3 regions of the Streptomyces sp. NPDC029164 genome follow, and region 1 is predicted to be linked to each of the others. Evidence: predicted binding sites of a transcription regulator. Region 1 holds the regulator's gene; each other region holds the start of a gene.

Region 1 (2,264 bases):
TCGCCCGCGAGCTGGATGCGGGTGCCGTTCTCGACACCGGCCGGGATCTTGACCGTGAGGCTGCGGCGGGAGCGGACCCGGCCGTCGCCCGCGCACTCGGGGCACGGGGTCGGGACCACGGTGCCGAAGCCCTGGCACTGCGGGCAGGGGCGCGAGGTCATGACCTGGCCCAGGAAGGACCGGGTGACCTGCGAGACCTCACCGCGGCCGCGGCACATGTCACACGTCTGCGCGGAGGTGCCGGGTGCGGCGCCCTCGCCGGAGCAGGTGGTGCAGACGACGGCCGTGTCGACCTGGATGTCCTTGGTCGTCCCGAAGGCCGCCTCGTCCAGCTCCAGGTCCAGGCGGATCATGGCGTCCTGGCCGCGCCGGGTCCGCGAGCGCGGGCCGCGCTGCTGACTCTGGCCGAAGAAGGCGTCCATGATGTCGGAGAAGTTGCCGAAGCCACCGGCCCCGAAGCCGCCCGCGCCGCCGCCCGAGGAGGACAGCGGGTCACCGCCGAGGTCGTAGACCTGCTTCTTCTGCGGGTCCGAGAGGACCTCGTAGGCGGCGTTGATCTCCTTGAAACGCTCTTGCGTCTTGGGATCGGGGTTCACGTCCGGGTGCAGCTCGCGCGCGAGCCGCCGGAAGGCCTTCTTGATCTCGTCCTGCGATGCGTCGCGGCGCACGCCGAGAACGGCGTAGTAGTCCGTGGCCACTTACGACTCCGCCAGGATCTGTCCGACGTAACGTGCCACTGCGCGTACCGCTCCCATCGTTCCGGGGTAGTCCATGCGGGTCGGTCCGACCACGCCGAGTTTGGCGACTGCTTCGCCGCCCGAACCGTAACCGACGGAGACGACGGACGTGGAGTTCAGTCCCTCGTAGGCATTCTCATGCCCGATCCGTACGGCCATTCCCGACTCGTTGGCCTCGCCGAGCAGCTTGAGGAGCACGACCTGCTCCTCCAGCGCCTCGAGCACCGGCCTGATCGTCAGGGGAAAATCATGTCCGAAGCGGGTGAGATTGGCGGTGCCGCCGATCATCAGCCGCTCTTCGGCTTCCTCGACCAGGGTTTCGAGGAGTGTCGTGAGCACGGTGGAGACCGTGCCGCGGTCCTCGGCCTCGAAGGATTCGGGGAGGTCCTGGACGAGCGGGGGCACGTCGGTGAAGCGCCGTCCGACGACCCGGCTGTTGAGCCGGGCCCGCAGGTCGGCGAGCGAGGCCTCGCCGAAGGGGCCGGGGCAGTCGACGAGCCGCTGCTCGACCCGTCCGGTGTCCGTGATCAGTACGAGCATCAGGCGCGCGGGAGCGAGCGAGAGCAGCTCCACGTGCCGGACGGTCGACCGGGTGAGGCTCGGGTACTGCACGACCGCGACCTGCCGGGTGAGCTGCGCGAGCAGCCGCACCGTGCGGCCGACGACGTCGTCGAGGTCGACCGCGCCGTCGAGGAAGTTCTGGATGGCCCGGCGCTCGGGCGTCGACAGCGGTTTGACCCCCGCCAGCTTGTCGACGAAGAGCCGGTAGCCCTTGTCGGTGGGGATCCGGCCGGCGCTGGTGTGGGGCTGGGCGATGTAGCCCTCGTCCTCCAGCACGGCCATGTCGTTGCGCACGGTCGCGGGCGAGACGCCGAGCCGGTGCCGCTCGGTGAGCGCCTTGGAGCCGACCGGCTCCTCCGTCCCGACGTAGTCCTGGACGATGGCGCGCAGCACTTCGAGTCTGCGTTCGCTGAGCATCGCGCACACCTCCAGCTGTGGTCCGTTGCCGTGTTCTGCCGTGTTCGTTGGCACTCTGTCCGTTCGAGTGCCAGAGATCCCCCGCTCAGTGTACGGCCGGGTGGTGAGACCCTGGCAAGGGAGGCCCGCCAGGGTAGCGTCGCGGCATGGACGTGCGTTGGGAAGAGGAAGGCTGGGAACGGCTGACCGGACGGGCCGGCCGGCGGCGGCTGCCGGTGTGGGACTGCACCGTGGGACTGGTGGTGGGCAACGAGTCGGTCCTCCTGATCGACCCCGGTTCCTGTCTCCGGGAGGGCGCGCAGGTGCGGGCGGAGGCGGAGCGGCTGGCGGGTCGGCGCGTGACCCATATCGCATTCACGCACGGCCATTTCGATCACGTGCTGGGCGGGGCCGCCTTCTCCGGGGCCGAGGTGTTCGGTGCGGTCGGGCTGGACGCGCTGCTGTCGACGGGCCGCGAGGAGCTGCGCGGGGACGCGGTGCGCCACGGCCTGGCGGAGGCGGAGGCGGCCGAGGCCGTGGACCTGCTGGTGGTGCCGAAGCACCTGGTGT
Region 2 (2,264 bases), on a different contig from region 1:
GTCCGCGTAGGCCGCGAAGCGGCGCACGCCCAAGTGCCCCACCAGCGACAGCAGGGTCATGCTGATGGTGAAGCCGGCGAGGTTGGGCGGCAGCTCGTCGTTCATGGCGAGGCCCGCGGCGGCGTGGCCGAAGACGGCGATGGCGATCACGAAGACCAGGAGCAGCGCCTCGGTGCGGCGGCGGGCGCCCGCCGAGGTCAGGGGCTTCAGTCCACGCACGGGATGCCGCCACCGTCGTTGGGGGCGGACGGGGGTGAGGACGGTGCGCCGGGGCCGGGGGAAGCCTTCGGTCCGATCTGCTCGATAATGAGGCGCTTTATCTTCATATCATCTACGACGTTGATGCCCTCCCCATGGTTCCTTCCGAAGCCTTCGATGGGAAGCGTGGTGAACCGCACCGTCCTGCTTCGCGGCGTCGACCAGCTTGAGCCTGGCCCCTGCGGGGGGCTCGGCGGTGTGTGGCTGGCCCCCTGCGGGCGGTTCGAAGGTGTGGGTCGGTGCCCCGCACGAGGGTCTCCTCGGCTCGCGCCTGCGGGGATGGTCCAGTGGTGCGGCCTGGGTTGCGCGCTCGTCCTGCGGGGACCCTCCTGCGTGTCCCCGCCCCACGCCTGGGCTTCGGCGGCGGGAGGGGAGTGGGGACGTGGCGGGGTGTCCCCGCAGGCCGAGCGCGCAACCCGGGCCGAACGGCCGGGACAGGCCCGCAGGCGCGAGCCGAGGAGACATCCCGGCGCGGCACCACGGACCGACCCCTACCGACAAGCCCGCCGGAAACCCTGCCGAGCCGCCCGCAGGGCAAACGCGCCGCGGGTCGACTCCCGCCGACAAGCCCGCAGTGCCGCCCGCAGGGCAACCGGCCGAGGAACGGCTCCGCCGACGGGGCCGGAAAGCCTGCCGGGCCGCCGCAGGGCAACCGGGGGGCCGGGCCGGGCCCGGGGAAAACGACACCCCCGGCGGCCAGAATTGGCACTCCGCTTGACCGAGTGCTAATCGCCGGAATAGTCTCGCACCTGGCACTCGCCGCTGGTGAGTGCCAACACAGCGACAGGCAGATCCGGCACCCGCGACGACGGATCGACCTGGTCGCCACCTCAGACAGTTAACCCCGGATCTCCGAAGGGGGAGGTCGGATCGTGACGACCGCCAGCTCCAAGGTTGCCATCAAGCCGCTTGAGGACCGCATTGTGGTCCAGCCGCTCGACGCCGAGCAGACCACGGCCTCCGGCCTGGTCATCCCGGACACCGCGAAGGAGAAGCCCCAGGAGGGCGTCGTCCTCGCGGTGGGCCCGGGTCGCTTCGAGGACGGCCAGCGTCTCCCGCTGGACGTCACCGTCGGCGACATCGTGCTCTACAGCAAGTACGGCGGCACCGAAGTGAAGTACAGCGGCGAGGAGTACCTCGTCCTCTCGGCTCGCGACGTGCTCGCGATCGTCGAGAAGTAATTCTCTTCATCAGTACTGCTTTGAGCTGCGCCCCTGGTCACCCCGCTGATTGCCGGGCGGCGAGGGGCGCAGTTCGTTAAACCCGAGTTTTCGAGAGGGCTGAACCGCTCCCATGGCGAAGATCCTGAAGTTCGACGAGGACGCCCGTCGCGCCCTCGAGCGCGGCGTCAACAAGCTTGCCGACACGGTCAAGGTGACGATCGGCCCCAAGGGCCGCAACGTCGTCATCGACAAGAAGTTCGGCGCCCCCACCATCACCAACGACGGTGTCACCATCGCCCGCGAGGTCGAGCTGGACGACCCGTACGAGAACCTGGGCGCGCAGCTCGTGAAGGAGGTGGCGACCAAGACCAACGACATCGCGGGTGACGGCACCACCACCGCCACCGTGCTGGCCCAGGCGCTGGTCCGCGAGGGTCTGCGCAACGTCGCCGCGGGTGCCTCCCCGGCCGCCCTGAAGAAGGGCATCGACGCCGCGGTCAAGGCGGTCTCCGAGGAGCTCCTCGCGACCGCCCGCCCGATCGAGGACAAGTCCGACATCGCCGCCGTGGCCGCGCTCTCCGCGCAGGACCAGCAGGTCGGCGAGCTCATCGCCGAGGCGATGGACAAGGTCGGCAAGGACGGTTTCATCACCGTCGAGGAGTCCAACACCTTCGGCCTGGAGCTGGAGTTCACCGAGGGCATGGCCTTCGACAAGGGCTACCTCTCCCCGTACATGGTCTCCGACCAGGAGCGTATGGAGGCCGTCCTCGACGACCCGTACATCCTGATCAACCAGGGCAAGATCTCCTCGATCCAGGACCTCCTGCCCCTGCTGGAGAAGGT
Region 3 (2,264 bases), on a different contig from region 1:
AACGTCCGCATCCCCACCATCCTGCGCACCTACACCGGCGGTCAGGCCGAGGTGCCCGCAGAGGGCGCGACCCTCGCCGAGGTCATCCAGTCCCTGGAGGCGAGCCACCCGGGCATCGCCGCGCGCGTCCTGGACGACCAGGGCAAGCTGCGCCGTTTCGTGAACGTCTACGTCAACGACGACGACGTGCGCTTCGAGGGCGGGCTGGAGGCGAAGACGCCGGACGGCGCCGGCGTCTCGATCATTCCGGCCGTCGCGGGCGGATGCTGATCCTCTCGGCCCCTTTGTCGCCTGACAGGTGACACGCGCAAACCGAAATTGCCCCCTCCGCTAAAAGCGGAGGGGGCAATTCTGCTTGATTGGGCGGGGTAGAGTTGGGGAAGTCCCCTCCGCCGGACTTGCCCGCTGCATATGAACGGGTCGCGTGAGGGTCGACATCGGGTCAATGTGCAAGCGCGGTATGGGGCTTTGGCGAGATATGTCAGGCCCGAGTTGCCCTGGAGTATGGCAAATTTTCACTCTATTTCAATGTTTCCCCGTGTCCAGAATTCTCGTCGGATTGACCTGTTGCAGACAGCACTCGCGCAGATACATTCAGCCTCGGTCGACGCGTTCCGACGCAAGTTCTGACCCGGGAACGCGAAGTGCGTTCCCGCGCAAGGGCCAGTAATAGGGGAGTTAGGCATGGCTCAGGGCACCGTCAAGTGGTTCAACGCGGAGAAGGGCTACGGCTTCATCGCGGTCGACGGTGGTGCGGATGTGTTCGTCCACTACAGCGCCATCCAGATGGACGGGTACCGCACCCTTGAAGAGGGTCAGCGGGTCGAGTTCGAGATCTCGCAGGGCCAGAAGGGTCCGCAGGCGGACATGGTCAAGCTCGCGCTCGGCTAGTCCTGGAGCGATCGACCACCGACGCACAGTGTTCAACGAAGACCTGCACGACCTGCACGACCTTACGAGGGGCCCACATCCGGACACGGGATGCGGGCCCCTCGTACGTGCGCCCGCTCCACGTCCGGTACTGGGCGGGGGTTGGCCCGAGCCGCTCGCGCCCGCCCGTCGCCCGACCGCCACCCCTCAGCGGGGCTTCTTCGAAGCCGCTTGCACTCTCGGGGGTCGAGTGCTAATCATTGGCATTAGCACTCTCCCGGTGAGAGTGCTACTGAACGAGGACCGGGTCGGTGAGGCCCGCAGGGTCCGGTGGGAAGGAACCGCCGGGCACGCAGGCCGTCCGTCGCGGGCGCGGGCGCGGTCCTGGGAGCAATCCACCGCTGTCCGGGAGGACCACTTCAGATGGCCAAGATCATTGCGTTCGACGAGGAGGCCCGTCGCGGCCTCGAGCGTGGGATGAACCAGCTCGCCGACGCCGTCAAGGTCACCCTTGGCCCCAAGGGTCGCAACGTCGTCCTTGAGAAGAAGTGGGGCGCCCCCACGATCACCAACGATGGTGTCTCCATCGCCAAGGAGATCGAGCTCGAGGACCCGTACGAGAAGATCGGCGCCGAGCTGGTCAAGGAAGTCGCCAAGAAGACGGACGACGTCGCGGGCGACGGTACGACCACCGCCACCGTGCTGGCCCAGGCGCTCGTCCGCGAGGGCCTGCGCAACGTCGCCGCCGGCGCCAACCCGATGGCCCTCAAGCGTGGTATCGAGAAGGCCGTCGAGGCCGTCTCCGCCGCCCTGCTCGCCCAGGCGAAGGATGTCGAGACCAAGGAGCAGATCGCTTCGACGGCCTCCATCTCCGCCGCCGACACCCAGATCGGCGAGCTCATCGCCGAGGCCATGGACAAGGTCGGCAAGGAAGGCGTCATCACCGTCGAGGAGTCGCAGACCTTCGGTCTGGAGCTTGAGCTCACCGAGGGCATGCGCTTCGACAAGGGCTACATCTCGGCGTACTTCGCCACCGACATGGAGCGCATGGAGTCGTCCCTCGACGACCCGTACATCCTGATCGTCAACTCCAAGATCGGCTCGGTCAAGGACCTGCTGCCGCTCCTGGAGAAGGTCATGCAGTCGGGCAAGCCGCTGCTGATCATCGCCGAGGACGTCGAGGGCGAGGCGCTCTCCACCCTCGTCGTCAACAAGATCCGCGGCACCTTCAAGTCGGTCGCCGTCAAGGCCCCGGGCTTCGGCGACCGCCGCAAGGCCATGCTCGGTGACATCGCCATCCTCACGGGCGGCACGGTCATCTCCGAGGAGGTCGGCCTCAAGCTGGAGAACGCCGGTCTCGACCTGCTCGGCCGCGCCCGCAAGGTCGTCATCAC

The links. The regulator HrcA, encoded in region 1, represses chaperone genes, less so after heat shock. The targets are predictions, from matches to a motif close to TTNGCACTCNGNNNNNCNGAGTGCNAA.
Region 2: groES (co-chaperone GroES) is a predicted target of HrcA. The motif match lies at 961-987, and genes of this name have one in related genera.
Region 3: groL (chaperonin GroEL) is a predicted target of HrcA. The motif match lies at 1,137-1,163, and genes of this name have one in related genera.

The regions. Positions count from the first base shown of each region.
Region 1 covers NZ_JBVHWW010000027.1:31,579-33,842, forward strand. The annotation lists gene dnaJ (molecular chaperone DnaJ) at 1-698, opposite strand, end outside; gene hrcA (heat-inducible transcriptional repressor HrcA) at 699-1,715, opposite strand; gene ACZ4VT_RS24980 (MBL fold metallo-hydrolase) at 1,862-2,264, shown strand, end outside.
Region 2 covers NZ_JBVHWW010000011.1:9,866-12,129, reverse strand. The annotation lists gene ACZ4VT_RS12635 (FtsW/RodA/SpoVE family cell cycle protein) at 1-219, opposite strand, end outside; gene groES (co-chaperone GroES) at 1,131-1,439, shown strand; gene groL (chaperonin GroEL) at 1,552-2,264, shown strand, end outside.
Region 3 covers NZ_JBVHWW010000020.1:108,407-110,670, forward strand. The annotation lists gene ACZ4VT_RS20630 (MoaD/ThiS family protein) at 1-270, shown strand, start outside; gene ACZ4VT_RS20635 (cold-shock protein) at 685-891, shown strand; gene groL (chaperonin GroEL) at 1,294-2,264, shown strand, end outside.